DNA from 2 places in the Streptomyces sp. NBC_00273 genome. Region 2 is predicted to be linked to the other one. Evidence: riboswitches for the same ligand, from Rfam matches in the RefSeq annotation. Region 2 holds a riboswitch; the other holds the start of a gene.
What was found. Region 2 has a riboswitch for cobalamin ahead of metE (5-methyltetrahydropteroyltriglutamate--homocysteine S-methyltransferase). Riboswitches for the same ligand answer to the same signal wherever they lie in the genome.

Region 1: linked by a shared signal. The riboswitch ahead of OG386_RS32160 (cobalamin biosynthesis protein) and the one ahead of metE (5-methyltetrahydropteroyltriglutamate--homocysteine S-methyltransferase) in region 2 are both predicted to bind cobalamin.

What each region holds. Positions count from the first base shown of each region.
Region 1 is NZ_CP108067.1:7,207,832-7,214,759, forward strand. Features, by position in the region: gene OG386_RS32150 (putative cobaltochelatase) at 1-1,286, opposite strand, end outside; partial or broken gene OG386_RS32155 (cobyric acid synthase) at 1,549-3,066, opposite strand; gene OG386_RS32160 (cobalamin biosynthesis protein) at 3,063-4,025, opposite strand; cobalamin riboswitch at 4,062-4,216, opposite strand; gene OG386_RS32165 (hypothetical protein) at 4,328-4,549, opposite strand; gene OG386_RS32170 (inorganic phosphate transporter) at 4,594-5,877, opposite strand; gene OG386_RS32175 (alpha/beta hydrolase family protein) at 6,199-6,928, shown strand, end outside.
Region 2 is NZ_CP108067.1:8,056,332-8,063,259, reverse strand. Features, by position in the region: gene OG386_RS36120 (galactose-binding domain-containing protein) at 1-27, shown strand, start outside; gene OG386_RS36115 (TetR/AcrR family transcriptional regulator) at 156-779, shown strand; gene metE (5-methyltetrahydropteroyltriglutamate--homocysteine S-methyltransferase) at 776-3,094, opposite strand; cobalamin riboswitch at 3,275-3,503, opposite strand; gene OG386_RS36105 (hypothetical protein) at 3,719-4,264, shown strand; gene OG386_RS36100 (FAD-dependent oxidoreductase) at 4,360-6,114, opposite strand; gene OG386_RS36095 (SchA/CurD-like domain-containing protein) at 6,216-6,928, shown strand, end outside.

The sequences.
Region 1 (6,928 bases), 850 kb from region 2:
AGCATCTTGGTCCGGAACGGCTCGGCGGCGCGTACCGCGGCCTGCTCGGGCCCGGTGCTCTCCTGGGCGGCGGGCTGCGGGGCCTCGGGTGCTTCCGCGGGCGCCTCGCCGCCTTCGGGGGCCTCGGGGGCCTCGGGAGTCTCGGCCGAGGGGCCCGGGTCCTCCTGGGGTCCGTCGTCCTGCGGGGGCGTGCCGCCCGGGCCGCCGTCGGGACCACCGTCCCCGGGGCCGCCGTCGTCGGGGCCCTCGGGCTCCGGCTCGGGCTCCGGCTCCTCGTCGGGGAACTCGTCCAGGATCCGGTCGAGCATGTCCTCGTCCAGCCCCGGCGCGTCGAACGGGTTGCGGCGCCGCCGGTGGGGGAGCGCCAGCAGGGCGGCCTGCCGGACGTCCTCCTTGCGCACGTCGGTCCGCCCGGCCCAGGCGGCCAGCGCGGTCGCGGTCCGGGCCATCACGATGTCGGCGCGCATCCCGTCGACCTCGAACCCGGCGCAGGTCGCCGCGATCTGCAGGAGCGCGGTGTCGCCGAGCGAGACGGTCGGGAGCAGCGCCCGCGCGGCCACCACCCGGGCGCGGACCTCGTGCTCGTCCCCGGCCCAGCGGGTCGCGAAGCCCGCCGGGTCGTCCTCGTAGGCGAGCCGGCGGCGGACCACCTCGACGCGCTGGGCGGGCTCGCGGGAGGCGGCCACCTCGACGGTGAGTCCGAACCGGTCGAGGAGCTGCGGCCGCAGCTCACCCTCCTCGGGGTTCATCGTGCCGACGAGAAGGAAGCGGGCGGCGTGCCGGACGGACACGCCCTCGCGCTCGACGTAGGAGGCGCCCATTGCGGCGGCGTCCAACAGCAGGTCGATCAGGTGGTCGTGGAGGAGGTTGACCTCGTCGACGTAGAGGATCCCGCGGTGGGCGTCGGCGAGCAGCCCGGGCTCGAAGGCCTTCACGCCCTCGGCGAGGGCCCGTTCGATGTCGAGGGCGCCGACGAGGCGGTCCTCGGAGGCGCCGACGGGCAGCTCCACCATGCGGGCGGGCCGCAGACCGCCGGGACCGGGCTCGTGCGGGCCGTCCGGGCAGGCCGGATCCGGCGCGGTGGGCGCGCAGCTGAACCGGCAGCCCGACACGACGTCGACCTGCGGCAGCAGCGCGGACAGCGCGCGGACGGCGGTGGACTTGGCGGTCCCCTTCTCACCGCGCACGAGCACCCCGCCGACCGCTGGGCTCACGGCGTTGAGCAGGAGCGCCAGCCGCAGGTCGGCTTGGCCGACCACTGCGGTGAACGGGTAGGGCGTGCTCATGCGTTGCTCACTCCTTGGAAGGCGCGGACCGTTGCCGTGTGCGGCGCTGCTGCTGGGGCTCCGCCCCAGACCCCGCGCCTCAATCGCCGGCGGGGCTTGATGTGGCTGGTGCCGTGCGGCCGGACGGCCCGCAGGGCGATGTCAGCCCCGCACGGGGGCCCCTCCCAGCGGTAGCCGGGGGAGATTGGGGCGCGGGTCCGGGCGGAGCCCGGTTTCGGGAAGGGGCGGGGTGGGGGACAGCCCCGCAGGGCCCGGCCCGTCACGGTGCGCCCGGGGGGAGGAACGGGAGGCCGGCCGGAGCGCCGTCCTCGATCAGCCGCAGCAGTGCGTCCGTATCGGCGTGTTCTTCGATCAGGTCGCCGAGCAGGTCCAGCTGCTCCTCCCGCAGCGCGGCGAACGAGGTGTCCGGTGCCGGGACGAAGCGGCGGCCGGCGGCCGCGGCCACCTCCCGCAGGAACGCCCGGCGGAAGCCGTCCGACTCCAGCGAACCGTGCCAGTGGGTGCCCCACACCGACCCGACCCGGCAGCCGTCCAGGAAGGCCTCGCCGCCCAGCACCTCGGCCACGCCGTGGTGGATCTCGTAGCCCGCGACCTCCTCGCCGAGAGCCGTTCCGGAAGGCCGTGCCAGGGTCTTCTCCCGCTCGAAGCGGACCCGTACGGGGAGCAGGCCGAGGCCGTCGACCTCGCCCGCCTTCGATTCGACCTCGTCCGAGATCCGCTCGCCCAGCGCCTGGAACCCGCCGCAGATGCCCAGCACCGGCCGCCCCTCGGCGGCCCGCCGCAGCAGCGCGTCCGCGAGCCCGCGCTCGCGCAGCCATTGGAGGGCCTTCACCGTGCCCCGGGTGCCGGGTACGACGACCAGGTCCGCATCGGCCAGTTCCTCGGCCCGGTCCACGAACCGCACCACGACCCCCGGCTCCGCCGCGAGCGCGTCGACGTCCGTGAAGTTCGACATCAGCGGCACCGCGCACACGGCGACCCGCAGCACGTCCTCGCCCACCGGAGGCGCGACCACGGACTCGCGCACCGCCCCGCGCAGGGAGACCCGCAGGCCGTCCTCCTCGTCGATGCCCAGGCCGTGCTGGAACGGCAGCACCCCGTACGTGGCCCGGCCCGTCAGGCCGCGGAGCATCTCCATGCCCGGCTCCAGCAGCGACACGTCGCCGCGGAACTTGTTGACCAGGTATCCCGCGATCAGGGACTGGTCCTCGGGGGAGAGCAGCGCCGTCGTCCCGAAGAAGGACGCGAAGACCCCGCCGCGGTCGATGTCCCCGACCACGACCACCGGGAACCGTGCGGCCCGCGCGATCCCCATGTTCACGATGTCGGTCCGGCGCAGGTTGATCTCGGCCGGACTTCCCGCCCCCTCGCAGATCACGGCGTCATACGTGCCCCGCAGCTGCTCCAGGCAGTCCGTGACGATGCCGAGCAGCTGCTCCTGGCGCCCGCCGTGGTAGCCGCGGGCGCTCATCTCGCCCACCGGCTTGCCCAGCAGCACCACCTGGCTGCTGCGGTCACTGCCCGGCTTGAGCAGCACCGGGTTCATCAGAGCGGTCGGCTCCACGCGGGCCGCCTGGGCCTGCATCGCCTGGGCGCGCCCGATCTCGGCGCCCTCCAGCGTCACGAAGGAGTTCAGCGACATGTTCTGCGCCTTGAAGGGCGCGACCTTCACGCCCTGCCGGGCCAGCCAGCGGCAGATGCCCGCCGTGACCACGCTCTTGCCCGCGTCCGACGTGGTGCCCGCGACCAGCAGACCGCCGCCGCGCTTCGCGCCGCTCATCCGCGCCGCCCTCTCCGTGTCGTACGGGAGACCAGCAGCCGGGCGGCCACGCAGGCGCCCAGGGCCAGCCAGGTCACCTGCCGCGACAGCCGTACCGCCCGCTCGATGTCCGCGACCTCCACCGGTCGCCCCGCCCCGCCGTTCAGTACGGCCCGGTGCTCGACCCGGCCGCCGTACGCGAGGGTTCCGCCCAGTCTGACACCCAGCGCCCCGGCGAAGGAGGCCTCGACGGGTCCGGCGTTCGGGCTCGGGTGCGCGGCGGCGTCCGCGCGCCAGGCCCGTACGGCGCCCCGCCGGTCGGGGCCGGCCAGTACGGCGGCGACCGCCGTCAGCCGGGCTCCCGGCCAGCCGGCCAGGTCGTCGAGCCGGGCGGAGGCCCAGCCGTAGCGCAGGTAGCGGGAGGACTTGTGGCCGACCATCGCGTCCAGGGTGTTCACGGCACGGAAGGCCAGCAGTCCGGGGACTCCGGCGACGGCGCCCCACACGAGGGCCCCGACCACCGCGTCGGAGGTGTTCTCGGCGACGGACTCCACGACGGCGCGGGCCATCTGCTGCCCGTCCAGGGCCTGCGGGTCGCGTCCGCACAGGTGGGGCAGCCGCTCCCGGGCCACCTCGACGTCCCCGGCGGCGAGCGCGCCACCGATGGCGCGGGCCTCGCGGCCCAGGGAGGTGCCGCCCACGACGGCCCAGGTGGCGGCGGCGGTCAGGGCGATACGGGCGGCCGCGGGCCGGGATCGCACGGCTCGGGCGCCCAGCGCTCCGACGGCGGCCGCGCCCCCGGCGCACACCAGGGTGTGCAGGAGGCCCCGGCCGCGGTCGTCGCGCCACAGGGAGCGTTCGACGGCGGCGGCGGCCCGTCCGAAGGCGGCCACGGGGTGCCCTCGGCGCGGATCCCCGAGGATCCGGTCGCCGATCAGGCCCGCCGTGGCGCCGTACGCGAAGACGCGATCGGCACGCATGGTGACAGGTATGTCCTCACTCAGGGTCCGCGCCCTGGTTCGACGTGTCCGGCGGCGAGAGTTCCTGGCTCCCGGGACGCACGCGCGGCGTGCGGTTCCGGTGACAGTGGCGGGACCGCGCCGGATTCGCACCGGACTTCCTCTCCATGCCGCCGTATTGGCTCCGGCAGTCCACCACGCACGTCGAAGGCCCGTCAACTCGCCGTTGACCTGCGGCGCGGCAGGGGCGCGGGATGCGAAAAGCTCCCTCCGGGACAAACCCGGAGGGAGCCTTCACGCCCGGTCGGCCGCGGGGCGGCGGATCAGGCGACGATCAGGTAGATCCCGTAGCCCACGGCCGCCGCGATGACGGCGAAGCAGGCGTACGCGCCGCTGCGGGCGAGGGTGGCGGTGCCGCCCTGCTCGGTGGCGGTCTCGTGCTTGGACAGGCCCACCAGGCCCAGGGTGAAGAGGGTCACGAGGGCGACGGTGGCGAAGAGGCTGACCCCGAAGACGGAGCCGAGCGCTTCCCAGTCGATCTTCATACTGCCGCTTTCTGAATGTCCGGGTCTCTGTGTCTCTGTCTCGGTCAGACCGCGGTGGCCGTAGCCGCCGGGGTCTGCGTCGCGGCCGGGATGGTGGCCTTGAGGGCTTCGTCCGTGACCTCGGCGGTCGTCGCCGCGGCGGTGGTGCCGGCGGCGGCGACGGTCGGCGGGACGGTGACCGCGGCGATCGCCGTGGTGACGACACCCGGCTCCTCGGCGCGGGCCGACTCCACCTCGTTGACGTTGTTGTGGTCGACGACCTGGCGGCGCGAGATGAGCCAGATGGCCAGGCAGGAGCCGATCAGGAAGACCGTGACCGCGGCGATGCCGACGTCACCGATGCGCATGACCAGCTCGGCACCGGCCGAGACCAGCGCGGCGGCCGGCAGGGTCAGGCCCCAGGCGACGAACATGCGGGTCGCGGTGGACCAGCGGACCACACCGCCCTTGCGGCCCAGGCCCGCACCCATGACCGCACCGGAGCACGAGTGGGTGGTGGAGAGCGAGAAGCCCAGGTTCGACGAGGCGAGGATGACGGACGCGGCCGAGGTCTGGGCGGCGAAGCCCTGCTGCGGGTGCAGGTCGGTCAGGCCGCTGCCCATGGTGCGGATGATGCGCCAGCCGCCCAGGTAGGTGCCCATCGCGATGGCCATACCGGCGGAGACGATGACCCAGACCGGCGGGTTCGCGTCGGGCGCGATCGCGCCGCCGGCGATGAGGGCCAGGGTGATGATGCCCATCGTCTTCTGCGCGTCGTTGGTGCCGTGCGCGAGGGAGACGAGACCGGCCGAGGCGATCTGGCCGGCGCGGTAACCCTTGGCGGAGGTCTTCTCGCCGACCTTGTTCCCCAGCTTGTACGTGACCTTGGCGGCCAGGTAAGCGGCGATGCCGGCCACCAGCGGGGCGGCGATCGCGGGGATGAGGACCTTGGTGATGACGACGCTGCCGTTGACCGCGCCGATGCCGGCGGAGGCGACCGCGGCACCGATGAGGCCACCCATCAGGGCGTGCGAGGAGCTGGAGGGAAGACCGACCAGCCAGGTGACGAGGTTCCAGAGGATCGCTCCGACCAGGGCGGCGAAGATCACCTCTGGCTGGATGCCCTCCTCGTTGACGAGCCCCTTGGAGATCGTCTTGGCGACCTCCACGGACATGAACGCGCCGACGAGGTTGAGCACGGCGGACATGGCCACCGCCGTCTTGGGCTTGAGGGCGCCGGTCGAGATGGTGGTAGCCATCGCGTTGGCTGTGTCGTGGAAACCGTTCGTGAAGTCGAACACGAGAGCGGTAATGATCACGATCCCGAGGAGAAGCGTTATGTGCTCCATTTACCCAGGCTTCTGTTTGACGTCAGTGGCTCGGCGACCGTAGGCAACCTGGGTGAACGGAAGATGAACTGACTTGGGCGGAGCGGTGTACTAGCCCGGGGTGCGATCGGGCCATTCGTCCTGATTCTTACGGTGATAACACCATTAATGCACGTCAAAGCCGGGTGAATGAACCCCTCCGTAGGGGGTTCGCCGTGCGCGCGATCCCGCCCCCCGGGCCTCGAATGAGACCCAGATCACTCCCCCTGCGCCCATCCTGTGCCCGTCGCGGAGGGATCCGCTCCGGTGGCCCGCCCGAGACCCCGACCCGACACTGGAGCAGTGCGTACCGCGACAGCGACGGCTGCGGCCGTCACGACGACCCTCATCGGTGCCGGCGCGGCCGCCGTCGCCGTCGCCCGGCACGCCGCCGACGCGGCCCTGCGGCCCGAACCGGGACGCCCGCTCCCCGGCGGGCCGAAGCTCAGCGTCCACTCCACGACCGACGGCCGGATCACGCTGACCCGCTCGCTCGCCTCCCTGCGCCCCGGCACGTACGGCCTGGTCGCACCCGGCGTGCACGCCGTCGTCGGGCCCGTGGTCCCGGACGCCGACCCCGGCCCGGACGCCGTCGTGCGGCAGCTCGTCTCCGTCACCCACGGCACCCTCGACCCCGGCACCCGGGTCTCCCTCACGCCCCAGGTGTACGTCGGCAACCCGCGCACCGCCCTCGGGCTCGAACACGCCGACGTGGACGTCCCCGGGGAGCTCGGGGCCCTGCCCGCCTGGTTCGTGCCCGCGGCCCGGGACACCTGGGTGATCGCCGTGCACGGGCTCGGCAGCAGCCGGGAACACCCGATGGTGGTCATGCCCTTCCTGAACCGCCACCAGCTGCCCGTCCTGGACCTCGGCTACCGGGGCGACCTGGGCGCCCCCGCCTCCCCGGACGGCCTCGGCCACCTCGGTGAATCGGAATGGCGCGACCTGGACGCGGCCATCCGCTACGCCCTGCGCTACGGGGCCCGCCGCGTGGTCCTGTACGGCTGGTCCACCGGCGCCACCATGGCCCTGC
Region 2 (6,928 bases):
CACGAGGTCGGCGTCTACAGCAGCTGATCCCGCCGAACGGAAGTCCAGGGGCCGGGGCCGGCCGGATCTACTGATCCGGCCGGCCCCGGCCGCCATGGCACCACGCACCAGGCGCCAAGCACCACGCACCGCAGCACGAACCGGAAGGAACGCCCATGGCACGGATGCCCTCGGCCGAGCGGCGCCGGCAGCTGACCGAGGCCGCCATCCGCGCGATGACCCGCGACGGCGTCGCCGCGACGACGACCAGGTCGATCGCCGCCGAGGCCGGCGTGTCCCTGAGCGTCTTCCATTACTGCTTCGACTCCAAGCAGGCCCTGCTCGAATCCGTCATCGCGGCGATCACCGACCACAGCGTCACCCTGGTGAGGGAGGCGATCCAGCCGAAGGCCACGCTGCACGAGACCGTCCGGGCGGGCTTCCAGGCGTACTGGGACCATGTGTCCGCCCACCCGGGCGAACACATGCTCACCTACGAACTCACCCAGTACGCCCTGCGCCGGCCGGACTTCGAACACCTGGCGCGGCGGCAGTACGAGCGGTACTGCGACACCTACACCGAACTGATCGAGCAGCTGCGCCACCACATGGCCTTCGAACTCCGCGTGCCCGTGAGCGTGCTGGCCCGCTATCTGGCCGCCATGACCGACGGCCTGACGCTGAACCACCTCGTCCTCGGCGACGACCGGATCTCGGCGGACGTCCTCGATGTGATCACCGACCACGTCGCGGGCCTCGTCGGCGACGACGGGGCGTCCGCGGGCGCGCCCGCGCGCTAGAGCTCGGCGCGTACCTGCCGGGCCGCCTCGACCAGGTTCTCCAGGGACGCCCTGGTCTCCGGCCAGCCCCGGGTCTTCAGGCCGCAGTCGGGATTGACCCACAGCCGCTCCGCCGGGATGGCCCCCAACCCCTTGCGCAACAGGGCCGTCGCCTCGGCGACGGAGGGGATCCGCGGCGAGTGGATGTCCCAGACGCCGGGACCGACCTCGCGCGGGTAGCCGGCGCCCGCGAGTTCACCGGCGACCTGCATGTGGGAACGGGCGGCCTCCAGGCTGATGACATCGGCGTCGAGGTCCTCGATGGCCTCCACGATGTCACCGAACTCGGCGTAGCACATGTGCGTGTGGATCTGGGTGTCCGGGCGGACTCCGGCCGTGGTGAGCCGGAAGGACTCGGTGGCCCAGGCGAGGTAGGCGGCGTGATCGGCGGCCCGCAGCGGGAGGGTCTCGCGCAGGGCGGGTTCGTCGACCTGGATGACCGCGGTGCCGGCCGCCTCCAGGTCGCCCACCTCGTCGCGCAGGGCGAGCGCCACCTGGCGGGCGGTGTCGCCGAGGGGCTGGTCGTCGCGGACGAAGGACCAGGCGAGCATGGTGACGGGGCCAGTCAGCATGCCCTTGACCGGCTTGGACGTCTGCGCCTGGGCGTACGTGGTCCAGCGCACGGTCATCGGGTCGGGGCGGGAGACGTCGCCGGCCAGGACGGGCGGACGGACGTAGCGGGTGCCGTAGGACTGGACCCAGCCGTGCTGGGTGGCCAGGTAGCCGGTGAGCTGCTCGGCGAAGTACTGCACCATGTCGTTGCGTTCGGGCTCGCCGTGCACCAGTACGTCGATGCCGGCCTTCTCCTGGAAGGCCAGGACCTCCCGGATCTCGGCCCGGATGCGGTCCTCGTAGCCGGCGGTGTCGATGCGCCCGGCCCGCAGGTCGGCGCGGGCGGTGCGCAGTTCGGTGGTCTGCGGGAACGATCCGATCGTGGTCGTCGGAAGCAGCGGGAGGCCCAGGTGCGCCCGCTGGGCGGCGGCCCGCTCCGGGTACGGCTGGGCGCGCCGCCCGTCCGCGCCGGTGACGGCGGCGGTGCGGGCCCGGACGGCCGGATCGTGGGTGAGGGCGGATCCGGCGCGGGAGGCCAGGTCGGCCCGGTTGGCGGCGAGTTCGGCGGCGATGGCCTCCGTGCCGCGGGCCAGGCCCCGGGCGAGCGTGGCGACCTCCGCGGTCTTCTGGCGGGCGAAGGCGAGCCAGCGCCTCACCTGCGGGTCGACGTCCCGTTCGGCGGTGGCGTCCAGCGGCACGTGGAGCAGGGAGCAGGAGGCGGCCACGTCCACCCGGTCGGCGAGCCCGAGGAGGGTGCCGAGGGTGCTGAGGGACTTCTCGTAGTCGTTGATCCAGATGTTGCGGCCGCCGACGACACCGGCGACGAGGCGCTTGCCGGGCAGGCCGCCGACGGCGGCGAGGTCGTCGAGGTTCGCGGCCGCGGCCTCGGTGAAGTCCAGGGCGAGCCCTTCGACGGGTGCCTTGGCCAGCACGGGCAGGGCCTCGCCGAGCCGGTCGAAGTAGGAGGCGACGAGCAGCTTGGGCCGGTCGGGCAGGCCGCCGAGCTCGCGGTACGCGCGGGCGGTGGCGTTCAGCTCGGCCGGGGTGCGGTCCTGCACCAGGGCGGGCTCGTCCAGTTGCACCCATTCGGCTCCGGCGGCGCGCAGGTCGGCCAGGACCTGCGCGTAGACGGGCAGCAGCCGGTCGAGCAGGGCCAGCGGATCGAAGTCGGCGGCGACGCCGGGGGCGGGCTTGGCCAGCAGCAGGTAGGTGACGGGTCCGACCAGGACCGGGCGGGCGGCGTGGCCCAGCCCGAGCGCTTCCTCCAGCTCGGCGACCTGCTTGGTGGAGTCGGCGGTGAAGACCGTGTCCGGGCCGAGCTCCGGCACCAGGTAGTGGTAGTTGGTGTCGAACCACTTGGTCATCTCCAGCGGCGCCACGTCCCGGGTACCGCGCGCCATGGCGAAGTACCCGTCGAGCGGGTCGGCCAGGGCGGCGGCGCGGTGCCGCGCGGGGACGGCGCCGACCATCACGCTGGTGTCCAGCACGTGGTCGTAGTACGAGAAGTCACCGGTGGGCACCTCGGTGATGCCGGCGTCGGCCAGCTGCTGCCAGTTGGCCCGGCGCAGGTCGCGGGCGGTTTCCCGGAGGGCTTCGGCGTCGTTGCGGCCGCTCCAGTAGCCCTCGACGGACTTCTTCAGTTCGCGGTTGGGGCCTTGGCGGGGGTAGCCGTACACGGTGGCCACCGTGGGCCGTCCTGCGGCGGCGGGGGTCGTGCGGGTCACGGAACTCTCCTTCGCGAGCGTTCTCCTGTGGACCCGGTGAGGGGTCGAGGGCGCGAAGGGATGACGAACCGGGCGGATGCCGACCGGGTACGGGTGCGTGCGGCTGCACGTGCCCGCGGTCGTCCGCCTGATGTGTCGCCGACCCGCCCACGAGGTCACCGGGATTTCCGCGCGCGATCGGTCGCGCACGGGCAACGGGCAGGTCTTCGGACTCGCGGGCGCGTCCCGTCGTACGGATGCCGTACGAGACTCCTACTGGCCGTCGCTTCCCAGACCCGTCCGGGCCCAGTGCGTATGACGGCGGTCGTTCCCGCTCACCGCTGCGGGGCAGTCCCGGATTCCCACCGGGTTCCCTCTTGCGACGCATCCCGCCTGGCGGACGGGGCGAACCAGCTGCCCGGCCAGAGTAGACGGCGTTGCCCGCCGGCGCGCGGGGTTGTCCGGCATCCGGATGGCGGGGTGAGACACATGAGGGTCGAAATCCAGCCATGGAGTGAATTGCGTCACTGCGGCGCGAGTTGTGTCCCGCTTGTCCGTTTACCGGATCGAACTGCCCGGTCAGGGCAGTACGTTGCAGCTCTCTGCATCGAGATCGCTCGATGACCACCGGAAGACCGAGGAAGTATGGCTGGACCGGTCCCGCGCGCCGCACTCGCCCTGCGCGCCGCCCTGGTGTCCGTGGTGGCATGGGGCGGTCTCACCGCATGCGCCGCCGACGACGAAGCGTTGCAGTACGCGACCGACTACGCGGGGCACGAACCGCTGGGCGTGGTCGGGTACCCCACCTCCGAATCCCTCCAGATCACCCAGAAGCTGATCTGGCGGCTCGCCGACGGCAAGGCCGAGGAGGTGGAGTCGCTCGCCGCCGACCCCGACGACGCGAAGGGGGACGTCGAGCGGACCGCGCGGAACTGGATCCGGGCCTTCCACGAGGGGGCCAAGGGGAAGGTGACCGCGGAGTTCTACGACGAGGGGTCCGTGCGGCAGCTCGTCGTCGTGTACTTCCACGACACGGGCCAGACCAAGTCGTTCACGGTGCGCCTCACCGGAAGGGCCGGAGAGGACGGTTGGCGCGTGACCATGCGGGAGCCGGACCCGAAGCAGGCCTCGGCAACCCCCGACTGGGTCCCGAGGACTCCCGGGGCCCTCGGCTCGAAGACGACGCGATGACCCGCTCCGCCATCGTCACGAGGTGAAGGGCGCCGTCCCGCGGATCACTCCGCCGGACGGCGCCCCCGGGCTCGCGGGAAGCGGGATCGGCCGGATCAGGAGCGGTCCAGCAGCGTGGTCAGGACCTCGTGCAGGACCGCCGCCGGATCCGCCACCGCCTGCGCCGAACGCCACGCCACGAAGCCGTCCGGGCGGACGAGGACCGCGCCCTGCCCGGTCGTGCCGTGCACCTCGGTCCAGTCGCCGCCGTTCGCCGGGATCAGGTCGGCCTCCGGACCGGTGCCGATCGCGTACACGTCCAGGGGAACGCCCAACTGTTCGGCGACGGACCGCCCCGCGGCACGCCACGGAGCGCCCTCGGAGCACAGCAGGACGAAGGATCGCTCGTAGAGGTCCACGGTGGACTTCGGCTCCGGATCCCCCGGACCACAGAGCCACATGTGCGGTGCACGACTGCCCGGATCGCCGCAGAGCCGCATCCGTTCGGGCACGACGGGCTGCTCCGGGTCGGCTCCCAGCACCGCGCCCTGGTTGTAGCGGTAGCCCATGGCCACGGAGAGGACCCCGCCCTGCCGGCCGCCGCCGACGCCGGGCGCGGAGTCCGGCCCGGCCGCAGGCGTGGGCGCGGACCCGGAATCCGGAGCGGGCGCGGACGTGGGTTCGGGGTCGGGCTCGTATCCCGGGTGGCTGTGCTCCGCCGACCGCGCCGAGGCGCGCTCGCTCGTCGCCCGGGCCACCGGCAACCGCTCGGCCTCGTAGGTCTGCAGCAGCCCCGGCCCGGCCGAACCGTTCAGCACCGCGGCGAGCTTCCAGGCGATGTTGTGGGCGTCCTGGATGCCGGTGTTCGAGCCGAACGCCCCGGTGGGGGACATCTCGTGGGCGGAGTCACCGGCCAGGAAGACCCGGCCGACCGCGTACCGCTCGGCGACCCGCTCGGCGGCGTGCCACGGGGCCTTCCCGGTGACCTCGACGTCCAGGTCCGGGGCGCCGACGGCCCGGCGGATGTGCTCCACGCAGCGCTCGTCGGTGAAGTCCTCCAGCGTCTCGCCCCGGTCCGGGTGCCAGGGCGCGTGGAAGACCCACCGCTCGCCGTTGTCGACCGGCAGCAGGGCCCCGTCGGCATCGGGCTTGGTCAGGTAGCACACGATGAAACGCCGGTCGCCGACCACGTGGGCCAGCATCTGCGACCGGAAGGTGATGCTCACGTTGTGGAACAGGTCCCCGGAGCCGCTCTGGCCGATCCGGAGCGCCTCCCGCACGGGGCTGCGCGGCCCGTCGGCGGCGACGAGGTAGTCCGCGCGCACCGTGCTGTGCTCCCCGGTCTCCCGGTTCTTCACGATCGCGGTGACCCCGCCCGGGTCCTGGTCGAAGGAGAGGAGTTCGGTGGAGAAACGCAGGTCAGCCCCTAGTGAGGGGGTCACGGACATCAGGACCGGCTCAATGTCGTTCTGGCTGCACAGACACCATGCCGCCGGACTGAAGCGCGCGAGCGCGCCGCCCGGGTCGATCTCCTCGAAGAGCCACTCCTGATCGTCCCCGGTCAGCGAGCCGCCCTGCATGATGCCGTGGTTGTCCGCCAGGACCGAGGCGGCCTCACGGATCTGGTCCTCGACGCGGGCGACCCGGAACAGTTCCATCGTCCGTACGTTGATACCGCGTCCGCGTGGGTGCATCGAGGTACCCGCGTGCTTCTCGACCACCATGTGTCTGATGCCATGCCGGCCGAGGAAGAGCGAGGTGCACAGACCCACCAGCGAGCCGCCCACGATGAGGACCGGGACGTGGTGGTCGACGTTTTCCTTCATGGCTCTTCCATGCCCTGTACGAGGCCGGTTCCCTCGCTCGTTCACCCGCTTGGTTCTCTCCTCTCGCGCCGCAGGGATTACGGGACAACGATCGGTTCGGGTGGCGCCGCCCGTGGCGACCGTGTGGTCTCGAAGGAGTGTGAACGATGACAACCTTGTCGGAACGGATATCCCAGTCCGCCTTCGACGGCTCGAGACTTCGGGTCGTTCTGCTGCTGGATCTGTACGACGGTGCGCAGAATCAGTTCCTGGAGGTGTACGAACACCTCCAGGAGCAAGTGTCCTCCGTCCCCGGACACATCAGCGACGAGTTGTGCCAGTCGATCGAGAATCCGTCGCAGTGGCTCATCACCAGCGAATGGGAGAGCGCACCGCGGTTCTTGGCCTGGGTCAACAGCGAGGAACACGTCGCGTCGGTGCAGCCGCTCCACGGCTGCGTACGGGACACCCGCTCGCTGCGCTTCAGCGTGCTGCGGGAGGTCGGCAAGGGGCCGGCCCCCGGCTCCCCCTCCCCCACCGGCCCGCCCTCCGCCGCCGCCTCTTCGCCGGAGACCGCGGACCGGGCCAGGGGCGGCCTCCAGGTCGCTCCGCGGCGCGGTGACGGCGTGGTCCGCCACGCACTCACCTTCACCGTGAAGCCCGGCAGCGAGACGGTGGTGGCGGAGCTCCTGGCCGGGTACACGTCCCCGCAGGCCCAGGTCGACGAGAACACCCGGCTGCGCCGCACCTCGCTGTTCATGCACGGCAACCGCGTCGTCCGGGCGGTCGAGGTCGAGGGCGACCTGCTCGCGGCCCTGCGCCACGTGTCCCAGCAGCCCGAAGTACGGGCGCTGGAGGAGGCCATCAACCCGTACCTGGA